DNA from 4 places in the Streptomyces sp. NPDC054872 genome. Region 3 is predicted to be linked to each of the others. Evidence: riboswitches for the same ligand, from Rfam matches in the RefSeq annotation. Region 3 holds a riboswitch; each other region holds the start of a gene.
What was found. Region 3 has a riboswitch for cyclic di-AMP ahead of ACWGIH_RS13640 (M23 family metallopeptidase). Riboswitches for the same ligand answer to the same signal wherever they lie in the genome.

Region 1 (4,190 bases), on a different contig from region 3:
GCCAGCTGATCTTGGGAAGACTCTGGCGCTGCCACGCGGTTCCGTCCCAGCGCAACATCAGCGGAAAGCCAGGGGCCTCGCGGCCGACGGCGTCGGAGCCGACAGCCCATGCCCGGTCAGGACCGAACGCCACGGCCTCGTTCAGCCCGGCCTGCGGGCGTATCTGGGCCGGCACCGGGACGTGTCGCCAGGCAGTGGGCTCCGCCGCGGCCGAGCTCATGACGGTGATGGCGGTCATCGCGACGGCGAGGACCGCGACGAGAAGTCGGCGCACCATGGTCAGCCTCCCAGCCGCTCGCTCATCAGGTTCGGTTTCGAGCCGTAGATCTCGACGGTCCCGAAGGACAGCAGCGCTGACCCGGCCCTCGTCAGCGCTCGCGGTTTCACGTCGATGGCGTTCGTGCGCTCAAGACCGTAGGAGAAGGTGGTGCGGGAGCCGTTGACCCGCGCGTACTTCGACTGGAACGCGCGGTCGCTGCGCACGGGCAGCCACAACGCGCCGTCCGGACCGCGCACCATGGCCTCGGTGTAGGTGTCGCCCAGGGGCGGGTAGGTGGTGCGCCAGGTGTGGCCGTTCCAGGTCATGAGGTAGGTGCGCGGCGCGCCGTCGGTGTACTGGCTGCCGCCGACAGTGACGCGGCCGGAGGGTTCGAGCAGCATCGTGTGGACGTTGCTGTTCGGCGGCAGCGGCACCTTCGCGTCCCGCCAGGCGGTGCCGTCCCAGCGCAGGACGGTGGTCCCGCTGGTGGTGTCCGCCCAGGCCCAGGCGTCGGTGGCCGTGCGCGCGGTGATCCCCATCACGTACAGCACGCCCTCGGGGGTGGACTGTGTGGTCCAGCCGGAGCCGTCGTAGTGCAGGACCTTCAGCCCGGTGTCGTCCTCACCGACCACCCACGCGGCACCGGGCACGGCGGCGAAGTCCTGGTAGGTCCACAAGGTCTGCGGCAGGGGGATGGTGCTCCACCCTTCCGCCCCTCCCGCGGACCGGCGCAGGATCTCGCCCGTTCCCTCGCGGTTGTGCAAGATCCATGTTTCCTTGCCGACGAACTGCACCTTGCCGAGCCAGCCCGACTTCTCGGCGCCGGGGAAGCTGCTGTCCCGGCTCCATGCCGAGCCGTCCCACCGGTACAGCATCGGCCGCACCCAGTCGGTGGTGTGCTCGTACCCGGTCGCCCAGGCCTCGCCCGGGCCGCGGGCGGCAAGATCGGACACGGTCACGGGGGGTGCGGCCGCGGGCACCGGCAGCGCCGACCAGCTCGGCGTCACGCGCGGCGCGTCGGCTTCGGCGGACGGCACAGCCGCGGCAGGAGATACGAGCGTGACGGGTGTGACGACCGCGGTGCACGCGATGACAAGGCAGATGACGACCGCACGGAGACCGTTCATGAGACCCCCCAGAACGCGAAGGTCGCTCACCTTATGGGCATGCACCCGTCCGTGAATAGACGGGTGCATGCCAATTCGCGGTGCGTCCAGGGAGCGATTCTCCGGGCCCGTGCCCGGGGGGTGCGGGCAGCCCTGAGCCCCGGACGCAGCGCGTGCCGGGGCTCAGGGCGATCCAGACCGGGTTTCCCTAGTAGGGACCGTTCACGTTGTCGATCGAGCCGTACCGGTCGGCCGCGTAGTTGCAGGCGGCGGTGATGTTGGCGACCGGGTCGTAGCTGTCCAGCGAGGTGCCGGTCACGTGGTAGGCGTCGAAGGTGGGGCCGATGACCTGCAGGAGCCCCTTGGACGGGGTTCCCGCGGCGGCGTTGACGTCCCAGTTGTTGATGGCCAGCGGGTTGCCGGAGGACTCGCGCATGACGTTGCGGTGGATGCCCTCGTACGTGCCGGGGATGCCGTGCTGGGCCATGACGTCGAGCGACTCCCTGATCCAGCCGTCGAGGTTGTTGGCGTACGTCTTCTTCGCCGGGGCGACGGCGGGCTTGGCGGCATTCGAGCGCTCGGAGCGGTCCGCCCGCTCGTCGGACGCCTTGGAGGCGGCCGCGTCGTCCGCCGGAGCCTTCTGGCCGACGGTGATCTTGAGGCCGGGGTGAATCAGCTTCGGGTCGGCGCCCAGAATGCTGCGGTTGTCCTCGTACAGCTTCTTCCAGCCGCCGCTGACGGAGTGCTCGCGGGCGATCTTGGCGAGAGAGTCTCCCGCGGCGACGACGTACGTCTTGGGGGCGGCGGCGGGCTTGGCGGCCGCCGCGGGCTGCGCCGCGGCGGCGGCGGTCGCGCCGATCACCGGGAGGACGAGCACGGCGCCGCCCGTGCCTGCCGCGGCGATGCCCCGGCTGAGCGAGCTGGACTTGGGACGGCGGTGCTTACCCTTTGCAGGCATGACGAATTCCTCTCCGTCGCCTACGAGGTGAGCTGTCGGGTTCGGACGGGAGATGTCCGGTCGCACTGTGAATGCGACTTCACCCCGAGCCGTTCCGGAATCCGGATCGGCGGCTTACCTGGGTCCCCCGCTCCTGCCGTGCGTAAGTGAGTGAGTACGGGAAGGGTTTCCGGACAGCGGCAGGATTCGGCGTTCCATCCGGATTGACGGTGAGGTTAGGCGAGAATGCCCGGACGGAACAAGGGCGGAATTTTCTCCGGGAATGCGCGAGGCCCATTCCCGGAGTTCGCGGCTCGTGGGCTCATTGATCAATTAGCCTCAACTTTGTTTGGGTGAAACGAAAATGCGCCGAGCGGCCCTTTGGAGCTCGTTCCGCGGGTGTGACTCATTCCACTGCGTCGCGATGCCAAGTGGGTGTAGAAGTGTCCTTATTCGCAAAACCGGACATACTGCGATGCCCATTTTTCGTGTCAAAACGGGCACTGCCTTTTGGTGTGTGCCCAGCGGTGGGCGTCTTATGGCGGCGCTCGATAAAGGCCTCAGTTCGTCGCCGGGGAGCGGATCGGAGTCGGGCGGTGGGTGGCAATTCCCCAACCGCCATGTCTGCGGCGCCCAGTTGGCAAGCGGAAAAGGCTAGTTCGCGTCAGGAGCCGGGCAATTTAGCGGTGTTGACTCCCGGGTCCTGGATTCTGCCCGTCAGGCAGAGCTGAGCGGATGGGCTGCCGTGGCCGAACGCGGGGGCCAGGCGCGCGGGGCGAGGATGCCGAGGACGTACGCCCGGGCGACCAGGGCGGGGCGGGTCGTGGCGCCCAGGAGTTGCCGCAGGCGGCTCAGGTGGTAGTCCACCGTCTGCCGGGACAGCCGCAGCGAGGCGGCGATGTCACTGTTGCTGCTGCCCTCCGCCAGGAGGGAGAGGATGCGGATCTGTGCGGCCGTGAGCGAGGGGTGGGCCTCGTGAGCGAGGCTCTGATGCGTGACGACGGCCCAGACGTGACGGGCGTGCGCAGCGGAATGGCCGACCGTCGTCAGGTGCAGCTGCGCGCGGCGTTGCCGCCCCCGGGCGTCGACGAGCACGGCGGATGTCTCCACCCGTCTGGTGCGGCGGGCTATCAGACCGTTCCATCTGCGGTGCAGCTGATCGAGGTCGGAGGCAGGGGCGGGAGCGAGCAGCGTGTGCGCGCGACGGCCGACCAGATCGGGCAGGCCGACGTGGAAGAGATCGGCGGCCGCCGAACTCGCCTCGATCACCCGCCCGTTGGCCGAAAGGAGCGCGCAGGGCAGACCGCTGTGGTCCCGCAGCGCCTGCAGGTTCTCCTCCGCCTCCTGGCGTTGGACCAGGGCGCGCAGGTGGTCCGTGATGTCCACATAGATTCCGGCGACGCAAGCCTCCGTGTTCTCCCGCACGGGGAAGCGGTGCCCGGCTGCCTGGCCGACGCTGCCGTCCGGTCGGCGATAGCCGAGGGTGTGCCGCACCGGAGTGCCCCGGGTGAGGATCTCCTGGTCCAGGGCGCGGAACTGGACGGCCTCGGCAGGGGCGTCGAAGTCTTCGATGTATCTGCCGGTGAGTTCCTTGGGCGTGGTGCCGTAGAGGTGTGCGTAGGCGTGGTTGGCCCACAGATAGCGTCCTGCGCGGTCCCGGATGAACGCGGCGGCCGGGGCGAGATCGACGAGGTCCGCGAAGGTGGTGTACCGGTGCGGGGCGTGCGCGTCGACCTCCACCGCGAGACCACGCGTACGACGGTGGGCGCGGGTCTCGTCCAGAGGCCAGCTCACGTCGAAGGTGCGCCCGTCGAACTGCGCCTGCCAGCTGACCTCCTCCGGCGGATGCCCCGGGTCCGAGAGTTCCTCGTGCATGCGCTCCAGGAAG
Region 2 (4,190 bases), on a different contig from region 3:
GGCCTCAACCACCTGCGGGAACGGCTGCGGCTCGACCTGCCGGAGACGGAGAGGCTGACGCGCGAGCAGCGGCCCGAGGGAACGGACGACCTGTTCGTGGCCTGGGAGACGCTGACGCACGCCGAGAACGCGTGAGCGGAAGGCCCCGTTCGTAGGCGGTTCGCCGCCGGTTCGCTTTCACTCCCCCTGATGGCGTAGAGTTGCATTCAACGGCGCGGGGTGGAGCAGCTCGGTAGCTCGCTGGGCTCATAACCCAGAGGTCGCAGGTTCAAATCCTGTCCCCGCTACTAAAGACCGAAGGCCCGGATCCAGAAATGGATCCGGGCCTTCGGTGTTTCCGCCGCCGAGGTGAAGTCGGTGTTCCTGAGCAATACGGCCGGTAACCCGGTCGGCCCACACCGGTCGCCCCACGCGGCCCCTCCGGGAACCCTGAGTGAGTGGGGCAGCGAGGAGGAGACGGCGGGGGCGGCAAGCGTCCCGATGTCCGGCACGAGCGGGCGCTCGTGCGGGCTCTCCCCCTGCTGCTCATCGTCCTCGGCATCGTGTACGACGTGTCGACCCCGCCCAGGTTCACCGCCGTGCCCCTGTTCACCGCGGCCCCGCTCATCGCCGCGCCTTTTTACTCGCTGCTCAGCACCATCCTCATCGGCGTCGCCTCCTGCACCGCCGTGCTCGCCCTGCACTTCAAGACCAGTACGGCCACCGACGTCGAGGCCACCACCGAACTGATCACGGTGGTGACCGTCGCCGTCCTCGCCGTCGTCATCAACCGCGTCGTACGCCGCGGCGACAAACAGCTCGCATCCGCCCGCTCCATCTCCGAGGCCGCCCAGCGCGCCGTGCTGCCGCAGCCGGACCCCCGCATCGGCGGTCTCGATGTCGCGGCGCGGTACGAGGCCGCGGAGGCCGACGCGTTCATCGGCGGCGATCTGTACGCCGTGCAGGACACCCCGCACGGCGTACGCGTCGTCGTCGGCGACGTACGGGGCAAGGGCATGGGCGCGGTGGCGGCCGTGGCCGTGGTGATCGGGGCGTTCCGGGAGGCCGCCGAGCAGGAGACCACCCTGGAGGCGGTGGCGCAGCGCCTGGAGCGTGCCCTCGCGCGTGAAGGCACGCGGCGCGACGGGCTCGACGCCTTCGAGGGGTTCACCACCGCCGTCCTCGCGGAGATCCCGCACGGCGACGGTCCGGTGCGTCTCATCAACCGCGGACACCCGGGCCCGCTGCTCCTGCGCGGCGACGGGCGGCTGTGCGTCCTGTCGGCCACCGAGCCCGCGTTGCCGCTCGGGATGGGCGAGCTCGGCGCCTGGCCGGACCGCGCGGACGAGACGGAGTTCCCGCCGGGGGCGATGCTGCTGCTCTTCACCGACGGGCTCTCCGAGGCGCGTGACGTCCGGGGCGACTTCTACGACCCGGCGGCGCGGCTCGGCGGCCGGATCTTCCCGGGGCCCGGCGGACCCGACGCGCTCCTGACGACGCTCGTCGAGGAAGTGCGGCGCCACACCGGCGGCGGGGGCACGGACGACATGGCGTTGCTGGCGGTGCGGCGGCCCATGTCACCGGCCGTGACGGAAGGACACCACTCCGCATAACAACTGACGTACTGTCAAGGAGATGTGAAGCTCCGGTGTGTGAAGAAGTGGGGGCAACTCGCCCCGTTCCGGCCCTCGGTGTCCCGATAAGTACGGGCCGTGAGCGTTAACGATCAGCCGGAACAGCTTGGAATACCGCCCTGCTGTCTATTAACGTTCGATAACGCAGCGCGGTCGTCCCAGCCGTCACTCGAGTCGGCTCCGCGCGCACGCGCCTAATCCCGAAAGGGAGCCGGGGAACCACTAATTGGGGTGAATCGGGCGTCTGTGCATCCGTGCCAGATGTTCGTAGGAGACCTTCCTGCTCCGAACCCGTCAGCTAACCCGGTAGGCGAGAAGGAAGGAAAGGAGTGCGCCCCCGTGGCGTCCAACCGCCCTGCCCCCCAAGGCGTTTACGTACCGAATGACGACGATTTCGGTGGGTACGACGACAATTCCTGGGAGGAATGGAACCCCACCGAGGAGTCCATCCGTCCCGTCCGCGGCAGGCACCGCGTCCACAAGCGGGGTGGTGGCGGGCTCGCCCGCAGCTCCACGGTCCTCGGCGTAGGCGTCATCGCCGCCGTCGGCGCGGGTGGCATCGCCACCGCGCAGGACGGCAAGCCCCCGGTCTCCATCGCGATGCCGGACCTCTCGGCCGTCACGGACTCGCTGCCGGAGGCCAAGTCGCTTCCGGGCGTGGGGTCCTTGATATCCGACGGCTCGTCAGGCGAAGCTTCCGCGGACAGTGGCGTGACGACCGCCGCCGCGCCCCTCAGCGCCGCGGGCCTCAGCACCGCCGACGCCGAGCAGGGCACCACGGACGCGGGCGAGGCACTGCGGGCCCGCATCATGGAGCAGGCCGAGAACCAGCAGGACCAGGCGGACGACGCGGTCCAGAAGGCCGCCGAGGAAGCCGCCGTCAAGCAGGCAGCCGAACAGGCCGCCGCCAAGCAGTCCGCGGCCGAGAAGAAGATCGCCGCCGAGAAGGCCGCCGCGAAGAAGAAAGCCGAGGCCGAGGCCAAGAAGAAGGCCGAGGCGGAGCGCCTGGCCAAGCTCGCGAAGAGCTACACCCTCCCCGTCGCCTCGTACACGCTCACCGGCACCTTCGGTCAGCCCGGCTCCATGTGGTCCTCCGGCTACCACACCGGCCTGGACTTCGCGGCCCCGACGGGCACGCCCATCAAGGCCGTCCACTCCGGCACCATCAAGGAAGCCGGCTGGGCGGGTGCGTACGGCTACCGCACGGTCCTCGAACTCGACGACGGCACCGAGGTCTGGTTCTGCCACCAGTCCTCGATGAACGTCAGCGCCGGCCAGAAGGTCACCACCGGCGAGACCATCGGCCGCGTCGGCGCCACCGGCAACGTCACCGGCGCGCACCTCCACATGGAGGTCCACCCGGGCGGCGACTCCACCGGGGTCGACCCGGCGGCGTGGCTGCGCGGCAAGGGCCAGTCGATCTGAGGCGACCCGAGATCCCCGGCGGTCCTGGCGACAACCCCCCGACGTCAGGGCTGCCGGTTCGGCATGCCCGCCCACCGCGCGGCCGTTCCCGTGTGCCGCCGTCCCGGTGAATGAAACCGGCATCCCGTTGTGCGGAATGCCGCGGTCCACAAGGGCGTTGATCCCCTCATGACTTCTCTCCGCAAGCTTGGCTCCTCCGACCTCGAGGTCTTCCCGCTCGCCCTGGGCGGCAACGTCTTCGGCTGGACGGCCGACGAGGCGCAGTCCTTCGACGTGCTCGACGCCTACACCGCCGCGGGCGGCAACTTCATCGACACCGCCGACGTCTACTCGGCCTGGGTGGACGGCAACAAGGGCGGCGAGTCCGAGACCGTCATCGGCAACTGGTTCGCCGCGCGCGGCAACCGCTCCGACGTCGTGCTCGCCACCAAGGTCGGCGCCCACCCCGACCACAAGGGCCTGTCCGCGAACACCATCAAGGCCGGTGCCGAGGAGTCGCTGCGCCGCCTGCGCACCGATTACATCGACCTGTACTACACGCACTACGACGACCCGACCGTCCCGGTCGAAGAGGTCATCGGTGCCCTCGACGACCTGGTGACGTCCGGCAAGGTGCGCGCCATCGCGGCGTCCAACGTGACCCCCGAGCGGCTCCAGGAGTTCCTGGACTTCTCCGACCGCGAGGGCCTCGCGCGCTACTCGGTGCTGCAGCCGCACTACAACCTCGTCTCGCGCGACACGTACGAGGGCCAGCTGGAGCAGGTCGCCTCCCGCTCGGGCCTGGCCGCCGTCCCGTACTACGCGCTCGCCTCCGGCTTCCTGACCGGCAAGTACCGCCCGGGCGCGACGGTCGACAGCGCGCGGGCCCAGGGCGCCGGCAAGCACCTGGAGACCGAGCGTGGCCGGCGTGTGCTCGCCGCGCTCGACGAGGTCGCCGAGGCCCGCGGCGCGGAGCTCGCGACGGTCGCCCTGGCGTGGCTCGCGGCCCAGCCGACGGTGGCGGCACCGATCGCGTCGGCCCGTACGGTCGAGCAACTGCCCGCGCTGCTCGCGGTGGGCGAGCTCGAACTGACGGACGCCGAGGTGTCGACGCTGACGGCGGCTTCGGCCTAACCCCGGTAGGGGTTGTACGCGGGGTAGGGCATCGCCGGC
Region 3 (4,190 bases):
GCCCGCTTCGCGGAAGAGGGCCCCACCGAAGAGGAGATGGAGCGCGCCCAGGCACAGCTGGAGCGCGAGTGGCTCGACCGCCTCTCCACGGTGGCGGGCCGCGCGGACGAACTCTGCCGGTACGCCGTCCTGTTCGGCGACCCGCAGCTCGCCCTCACCGCCGTCGGGCGCGTCCTGGACGTCACCGCGGAAGAGGTCAAGGCTGCCGCGGCGGCCCGCCTGCGCCCCGACAACCGCGCGGTGCTCGTGTACGAGCCCATCGACGGCGCTGCCGCCACCGAAGCCACCGACGAGGACGAACAGGAGGCGGCGAAGTGACCGAGGCCGCAACGATGCAGTTCCATCCGCAGCCCCAGGCCGGCGCCGCACGGCCGTGGGCCTTCCCCGCGCCCGAGCGCGCCACCCTGGACAACGGCCTCACGGTGCTGCGCTGCCACCGCCCGGGCCAGCAGGTCGTCGCGGTGGAGGTCCACCTGGAGGCGCCGCTCGAAGCCGAGCCCGCGGGCCTCGACGGCGTCGCCACGATCATGGCGAGGGCTTTCAACGAAGGCACCGACAAGCACTCCGCCGAGGACTTCGCCGCGGAACTCGACCGCTGCGGCGCCACCATGGACGCGCACGCCGACCACCCCGGCGTGCGCGTCTCCCTCGAAGTCCCGGTCTCCCGCCTCCCGAAGGCGCTCGGCCTGCTCTCCGACGCTCTGCGCGCCCCCGCCTTCGCGGACAGCGAGATCGAGCGCCTCGTGCGCAACCGCCTGGACGAGATCCCGCACGAGGCCGCGAACCCGGGGCGCCGCGCCGCCAAGGAGCTCTCCCGGCAGCTCTTCCCGGCCACCTCGCGCATGTCCCGCCCCCGGCAGGGCACCGAGGAGACGGTCACGGCCATCGACTCGGCGGCGGTGCGCACCTTCTACGAGAAGCATGTGCGTCCCGCCACGGCGACCGCCGTCGTCGTGGGCGACCTGACCGGCGTCGACCTCGACGCCGTGCTCGCCGACACCATCGGCGCCTGGACGGGCGGCACCGCCGAGCCGCGTCCGGTGCCCCCGGTGACCGCGGACGACACCGGGCGTGTCGTCATCGTGGACCGCCCCGGAGCCGTCCAGACGCAGCTGCTCATCGGCCGCGTGGGACCGGACCGCCACGACCGCGTCTGGCCCGCGCAGGTGCTCGGCACGTACTGCCTCGGCGGCACCCTCACCTCACGCCTGGACCGCGTCCTGCGCGAGGAGAAGGGATACACCTACGGCGTACGGTCGTTCGCCCAGGTCCTGCGTTCCGCACCGGACGGCACCGGCGCCGCGATGCTCGCCATCAGCGGCTCCGTGGACACCGAGTCCACGGGTCCCGCGCTCGACGACCTGTGGAAGGTCCTGCGCACCCTCGCGGCCGACGGCCTCACGGACGCCGAGCGCGATGTCGCCGTGCAGAACCTGGTGGGCGTGGCCCCGCTCAAGTACGAGATGGCGGCGTCCGTCGCGGCCACCCTCGCGGACCAGGTCGAGCAGCACCTGCCGGACGACTTCCAGGCCCAGCTGTACCGCCAGTTGGCCGCGACCGGCACCGTGGAGGCCACTGCCGCCGTCGTGAGCGCCTTCCCGGTGGACCGCCTGGTGACGGTGCTCGTCGGTGACGCCGCGCAGATCGAGGAGCCCGTCAGGGCCCTCGGCATCGGTGAAGTGAGTGTGGTCACGGGCTGAGTGACAGTCAGGACATATCGGGACCCCAGTGGCTGAGATTCATCACTGGGGTCCTCATATGTCCGAATTGATATGGAGGTTACGTGTCTGGCCTGTGGCGTGCGCTACAAAAGCTCTGATCCGTTTGTCGTTTGAAAGATGGCCCGCTTAGCGTCATCCCGGCTGTTCGTCATGCAGTACGCCGCACCCGCGGCACCGGACAGTCATCGCCGAGTCCCCGTACGGCGCGAGCCAGGGGAGCCGGGGACCCACATGTCCCCTTGGGGTGAATCGGGAACCTTGCCGTCAGGTGAGGGACTCGTAGGAGACCTTCCTGCTCCGAACCCGTCAGCTAACCCGGTAGGCGAGAAGGAAGGAAAGGATCAGCCGCTTCATGGCGTTCACCCGTGCCACCGGGAAGCACCGTCGCCCGAGCCGCCTCACGCGTACGACCGCGAACGTGGCGGGCGTCGCCGCCCTCACCACCACCGGTGTCATCGGAGGCCTGGCCGCTCCGGCGCTCGCCGCCGACGACGCGGCGGCCCTTGAGCACACCGGCCTGACCCAGGCCGTCTCCGTCGGCGACTCGCTCGCCGAGAGCATCGACGCGCAGGCCACTGTCCAGCAGGAGGCCGCCGACGCCGCCGCGGCCGCCAAGAAGGCCGAAGAGGCCGCGAAGAAGAAGGCCGAAGAGGCGAAGCGCAAGGCCGAGGCCGAGGCGAAGGCCAAGGCCAAGAAGGAGCGCGAGGCCAAGGAGCGTGCCGCTCGCGAGGCCGAGCGCAAGCGCCTCAACAGCTACGTCTCCCCGATCTCCGGCTCGTACGTCTCCACGGGCTACCAGACCGGCGGCGCCATGTGGTCCTCCGGCAGCCACACCGGCGTCGACTTCCACGCCGCATCCGGCACCTCGGTCCACGCGGTCGGCTCCGGCACCGTCGTCGAGGCCGGCTGGGGCGGCGCCTACGGCAACAACGTGGTCATCAAGATGAACGACGGCACGTACACCCAGTACGGCCACATGTCGTCCCTGGGCGTCACGGTCGGCCAGACGGTCACTCCGGGCCAGCAGATCGGCCTCTCCGGCTCCACCGGCAACTCCAGCGGCCCGCACCTGCACTTCGAGGCCCGCACCGGCGCGGACTACGGCACGGACATCGACCCCGTCTCGTACCTCCGCTCGCACGGCGTCAACGTCTGACCCCGGCGGTCCAAGGCGGACGCGTGAAGCGCCCCTGATTCACCGAAAGCCCCGGCTCCCCGAGAGCCGGGGCTTTCGCCGTTCCCGTATCTCCTTTGGCCAAAAGTATCCCTGGATTTCAGCCTGCCGTCGGAAATTCGGCCGCCCTGCAATAGAGTCACAGACCAGGCGTCGATCGACCGCGTTTCGCGGGGATTAAGGCGGAGGTCAGTCATGCGCATTCCCGCGCACTCGGTATGCACGGCCATCCGGGACGACATCGTCTCCGGTGTCTACGAGCGGGGTGGCCGGCTCACCGAGGAACTGCTCGCGCGCCGCTACGGGGTCTCCCGCGTCCCAGTGCGCGAAGCCCTGCGCACCCTTGAGGCCGAGGGCTTCGTCGTCACGCGCCGGCACGCGGGCGCGTGCGTGGCGGAGCCCACCGAGCAGGAGGCCGCCGACCTCCTGGAGATCCGCGCGCTCCTGGAACCCCTGGGCGCGGCCCGCGCCGCCCAGCGCCGCACGGAGGCGCACCTGAAGGTCCTGCGCGGTCTCGTCAGGCTCGGCCAGGAGCGGTCGAGGCGCGGCCACAGCGAGGATCTGCGCTCCCTGGGCGGCTGGTTCCACGAGACGCTCGCCCAGGCATCCGGCAGCCCGGGCCTCACGGCACTGCTCACCCAGCTCCGGCACAAGATCGCCTGGATGTACGTGGTCGAGACGACGGCAGCTCCCGCCGAAGCCTGGGCCGAGCACGCCGCGATCGTCGACGCGGTGGCCCGCGGGGACGCGGAGCGGGCCAGGTCGCTCACCGCCGCCCACACGGAGCGGACGACGGCCGCGCACCGGCCGCGCTTCTTCCCGCGCGGTCACCGGACCGCGACGGTGATCGTGTGAGGGATTCGCAACATGCCGTAAACACGGTCGGCCTCCGGCATTAACACAGGCGCCGTATACAAAGAAGTGCTATTCGGTGGCGGAGTAATTGTGCTGCCCGAATTCCGCTTTCGATGTCCTGTGCCGGTATTCGGTAAAAGGGGACAGAAAAGCCGTAGGGCCCGCCCCCATTTCGGGGGAGGGCCCTACGGCGTATGAGTACCAGCCTTGGTCAGACGGTCTCGGGGAGTTCCTCGAGGCCGTCCGCGACCAGCTTCGCCAGACGGTCGAGGGCGGCGTCCGCACCCTCGGCGTCGGAGGCGAGCACGATCTCCTCGCCGCCCTGCGCGCCCAGACCGAGCACCGCGAGCATGGAGGCGGCGTTCACGGGGTTGCCGTCAGCCTTGGCGATCGTCACGGGGACGCCGGCGGCGGTGGCCGCGCGGACGAAGATGGAGGCG
Region 4 (4,190 bases), on a different contig from region 3:
TTCGACGGGCCCGTCGAACTCGCCACCTGGCGGTACGCCACCGAGCCGCTGACCGTCGGAGGGGAGGACATCGCCGCCGGCGACCCCGTCCTCGTGGTCCTCGCAGCCGCCGATCGCGACCCCGCACGATTCGACCGACCGGACACGCTCGACCTCTCCCGCCGCGACAACCAACACCTCGGCTACGGCCATGGCATTCATTACTGTCTCGGCGCACCACTGGCCAGGCTCGAAGGGCAGGCCGCCCTCGCGACCCTCCTGCGGCGCCTCCCTGACCTGCGTCTCGCGGCGGAACCTGGTGATTTGAGGTGGCGTGGCGGCCTCATCATGCGTGGACTCCGCACGCTTCCCGTGGAGTTCACACCCGCACAGCAGAGCAAATAATCGGCGAATGAGAAGCCCCCGAAACGACGTTTAGCTGACGGACCGTCAAGACTGTGACTTTCACGTGATCTCCGCTGCATCGACTTGTGACAAGCGTTCGACTGCCGCTACGTTCACCGACGACTCGGCATCCCGTGCCGCAGTCGTCGCTCCAGTCACGCGAAAGGCAACCGCATGCTCTCCGGCAATGGTCGTCACCGACGCCCCCGCCAGGCCCCGGCCCTGATCGTCGCGGCAGGAGTGGCGGGGTCGGCCATCGCCATCCCGCTGCTCGGCGCCACCAGCGCGAGCGCGGCGGACACCGCCACGTGGGACAAGCTCGCGGAGTGCGAGAGCGGCGGAGCCTGGAGCGCGGACGCGGGCAACGGCTACTACGGCGGACTCCAGCTCTCGCAGCAGACCTGGGAGGAGCACGGCGGCCTCGACTTCGCACCGAGCGCCGATCAGGCGAGCCGTTCGCAGCAGATCTCCGTGGCCGAGAAGGTCCTCGACGACCAGGGGACCAAGGCCTGGCCGAGTTGCGCGCCGGTCGCGGGGCTCACCCAGGACGGCGCCGCCGCCGACGTCGACCCGGGCGCTCCGATCGCGATTCCTTCTGGCGAGCCGTCGGAGTCGAGTGACTCCAAGGACTCGGAGGGCTCGACGGACTCGAAGGGTCCGAAGGACTCGAAGGGCTCCGGTGAGTCCGACGAGCCGTCCGAGTCGGTCGAGCCCTCGGACGATGCCGAGCCGTCCCAGAAGCCCGACGCCGACGACGCGTCACGAGACAAGAATCACGACGACTCGGGCAAGTCGGATGACTCGGGTGACTCGACCAAGTCCGGCGACCCGGACAAGTCCGGGCGCGACGAGGACACTTCGCCCGCCGCCGAGCCTTCCACCGGCGAGGGCGAAGGCCGCCACCGCGGCGGCAGCGCCGACGACGAGGCATCCGAAGGCTCCGCGCGCGAGGGTTCGGGCCGGCACGCCTCCCGCGGCGACGAGCGCGAGCACGACGTCTCCGACGGGACGTACACGGTCCGCTCCGGGGACAGCCTCTCGGTCATCGCCGACGACCTCGACGTGAAGGGCGGGTGGACCGAGCTGTACGCCGGGAACGAGAAGTCCGTCGGCTCCGACCCCGATCTCATCCTTCCCGGTCAGAGCCTCGATTTGGGCGAAAAGTAAGGGTAGTTGACGAGTCGCTTTGCGCTCGTTGTCCCAATTGGCGTAAGTGAGACATGGGTCTCAGAAGCCCTGATCGTCTTTGGAAATCGGCCGTTGGCATGACTACGGTCGTGACCGCTCGCCACAGCGGGCCCCGCCGGTCGGTACGCCGAGTCCTGCCAACGGCCGTTCGGGAACAGTCGTCGCGCAAGCGCCGTAGGCAGGAGCGGGGGAACCAAGGTTTCCGCCGGGCCCGGCCGTTGAACGGCCTCGCGAGAGCGAGGCGGGGAGACGGCCAGGAACGGCTAGGGGTTAAGTCGCGCTCAGGAAGCGCGGCCGGGCAACTTCATCGGCCCGAACCCGACAGCTCACCTCGCAGGCGTCGGTGAGGGGATCACTCATGCTGTTTTCCAGCAAGGGCAAGCACCGCCGCCCGTCCAAGGCCACCCGCGTCGCCACGCTCGCCGGCGTCACCGGTGTCGCGGTCGCAGCCCCGCTGATGGCGGCCGGCCAGGCCTCCGCCGCCACGAACTCCGAGTGGGACGCCGTCGCGCAGTGCGAGTCCGGCGGCAACTGGTCGATCAACACCGGCAACGGCTACACGGGCGGCCTGCAGTTCTCGTCGTCCACCTGGGCCGCGTACGGCGGCACGAAGTACGCGCCCACCGCCGACAAGGCCTCCAAGGCCCAGCAGATCGAGATAGGCGAGAAGGTCCTCGCGGGTCAGGGCAAGGGTGCCTGGCCGAGCTGCGGCGTCGGCCTCTCGGGCGCCTCCAACGAGGGTGGCGGTGCGCAGGAGAGCGCCCCGCAGCAGACCCAGGAGCAGCCCAAGAGCCAGCCCAGCGCCCAGACCGAGCAGCCGCAGCAGGCCGCTCCGAAGGCCGAGGCCGCCCCGAAGGCCGAGTCCAAGAAGACCGTCGAGACCCCGACCGGCAAGACGGTCAAGAAGGGCGACGGCGAGTACAAGGTCAAGAAGGGCGACACCCTCTCCAAGATCGCCGATGCCAAGGACGTCAAGGGCGGCTGGCACAAGGTCTACAAGCTCAACGGCGACATCATCGACAACGCCGACATGATCTACCCCGGCCAGCAGCTCCACCTGAGCTAGGACGCCGGGGGAGGCGGGCGGCGCTTCGGCGGAGGCGCCGCCCGCCCCACCCCCCGTCCCCACGGGTCCACCCCGTCCCGGTGCGCGTATCCCCCGTACGCACCGGGGCGGGGTATGTTTGTTCCGTTCGTAAACATTTCGCTCTCGGTTTGTCCACAGGACGGTCGGTCGGCTGGCTGTTGTCCGGGAGCCGGTTAGGCTCGTGTCCGCGAGGCCAACGCCTCGCGTACCCGCGTCACATCCCAGAAGGAGATGCTCGTGCCGTCCATCGACGTCGTCGTAGCCCGGGAAATCCTGGACTCCCGAGGCAACCCCACGGTCGAGGTCGAGGTCGGCCTCGACGACGGCAGCACGGGTCGTGCCGCCGTTCCGTCCGGTGCGTCCACCGGTGCTTTCGAGGCCATCGAACTCCGTGACGGTGATCCCAACCGTTACATGGGCAAGGGCGTGGAGAAGGCCGTCCTCGCCGTCATCGAGCAGATCGGCCCGGAGCTCGTCGGGTACGACGCCACCGAGCAGCGCCTGATCGACCAGGCGATGTTCGACCTCGACGCCACCGACAACAAGGGCTCGCTCGGCGCCAACGCCATCCTCGGCGTCTCGCTCGCCGTCGCGCACGCCGCGTCGGAGGCCTCCGACCTCCCGCTCTTCCGCTACCTCGGCGGCCCGAACGCGCACCTGCTGCCCGTTCCGATGATGAACATCCTGAACGGCGGGTCGCACGCCGACTCGAACGTCGACATCCAGGAGTTCATGATCGCGCCGATCGGCGCCGAGTCGTTCTCCGAGGCCCTGCGCTGGGGCACCGAGGTCTACCACACGCTGAAGAAGGTCCTGAAGGACAAGGGCCTCTCCACGGGCCTGGGCGACGAGGGCGGCTTCGCCCCGAACCTGGACTCCAACCGCGCCGCGCTCGACCTCATCCTCGAGGCCATCAAGCAGGCCGGTTACGTCCCCGGCGAGCAGATCGCGCTCGCGCTCGACGTCGCCGCGTCCGAGTTCTACAAGGACGGCTCGTACGACTTCGAGGGCAAGTCCCGCTCGGCCGCCGAGATGACCGAGTACTACGAGGAGCTCGTCGCCTCGTACCCGCTCGTCTCCATCGAGGACCCGCTGTTCGAGGACGACTGGGCCGGCTGGAACGTCATCACCGAGAAGCTGGGCGACAAGGTCCAGCTCGTCGGCGACGACCTCTTCGTCACCAACCCGGAGCGCCTCGCCCGCGGCATCGAGGAGAAGTCGGCCAACGCCCTCCTGGTGAAGGTCAACCAGATCGGCTCGCTGACCGAGACCCTCGACGCCGTCGAGATGGCCCAGCGCAGCGGCTTCAAGTGCATGATGTCGCACCGCTCCGGTGAGACCGAGGACGTCACCATCGCCGACCTCGCCGTCGCCACCAACTGCGGCCAGATCAAGACCGGCGCCCCGGCCCGCTCCGAGCGCGTCGCCAAGTACAACCAGCTGCTCCGTATCGAGGAGATCCTGGACGACGCCGCGGTGTACGCGGGCCGTTCGGCGTTCCCCCGCTTCAAGGGCTGAGCACCTCCGGTCC

Region 1: another riboswitch for cyclic di-AMP. It lies ahead of ACWGIH_RS08695 (transglycosylase SLT domain-containing protein); the one in region 3 lies ahead of ACWGIH_RS13640 (M23 family metallopeptidase).
Region 2: another riboswitch for cyclic di-AMP. It lies ahead of ACWGIH_RS14185 (M23 family metallopeptidase); the one in region 3 lies ahead of ACWGIH_RS13640 (M23 family metallopeptidase).
Region 4: another riboswitch for cyclic di-AMP. It lies ahead of ACWGIH_RS42835 (transglycosylase family protein); the one in region 3 lies ahead of ACWGIH_RS13640 (M23 family metallopeptidase).

The regions. Positions count from the first base shown of each region.
Region 1 is NZ_JBSGYY010000005.1:275,871-280,060, reverse strand. It holds gene ACWGIH_RS08705 (hypothetical protein) at 1-277, opposite strand, end outside; gene ACWGIH_RS08700 (hypothetical protein) at 280-1,386, opposite strand; gene ACWGIH_RS08695 (transglycosylase SLT domain-containing protein) at 1,574-2,323, opposite strand; cyclic di-AMP (ydaO/yuaA leader) riboswitch at 2,326-2,482, opposite strand; gene ACWGIH_RS08690 (PAS domain S-box protein) at 3,020-4,190, opposite strand, start outside.
Region 2 is NZ_JBSGYY010000010.1:20,642-24,831, reverse strand. It holds gene ACWGIH_RS14200 (alginate lyase family protein) at 1-135, shown strand, start outside; tRNA gene ACWGIH_RS14195 (tRNA-Met) at 214-287, shown strand; gene ACWGIH_RS14190 (PP2C family protein-serine/threonine phosphatase) at 438-1,592, shown strand; cyclic di-AMP (ydaO/yuaA leader) riboswitch at 1,795-1,941, shown strand; gene ACWGIH_RS14185 (M23 family metallopeptidase) at 1,953-3,038, shown strand; gene ACWGIH_RS14180 (aldo/keto reductase) at 3,207-4,151, shown strand; gene ACWGIH_RS14175 (PrsW family glutamic-type intramembrane protease) at 4,148-4,190, opposite strand, start outside.
Region 3 is NZ_JBSGYY010000009.1:130,792-134,981, reverse strand. It holds gene ACWGIH_RS13650 (M16 family metallopeptidase) at 1-318, shown strand, start outside; gene ACWGIH_RS13645 (M16 family metallopeptidase) at 315-1,700, shown strand; cyclic di-AMP (ydaO/yuaA leader) riboswitch at 1,898-2,061, shown strand; gene ACWGIH_RS13640 (M23 family metallopeptidase) at 2,074-2,877, shown strand; partial or broken gene ACWGIH_RS13635 (GntR family transcriptional regulator) at 3,091-3,794, shown strand; gene ACWGIH_RS13630 (HPr family phosphocarrier protein) at 3,962-4,190, opposite strand, start outside.
Region 4 is NZ_JBSGYY010000072.1:989-5,178, forward strand. It holds gene ACWGIH_RS42825 (cytochrome P450 family protein) at 1-384, shown strand, start outside; gene ACWGIH_RS42830 (transglycosylase family protein) at 559-1,551, shown strand; cyclic di-AMP (ydaO/yuaA leader) riboswitch at 1,733-1,927, shown strand; gene ACWGIH_RS42835 (transglycosylase family protein) at 1,931-2,638, shown strand; gene eno (phosphopyruvate hydratase) at 2,897-4,177, shown strand.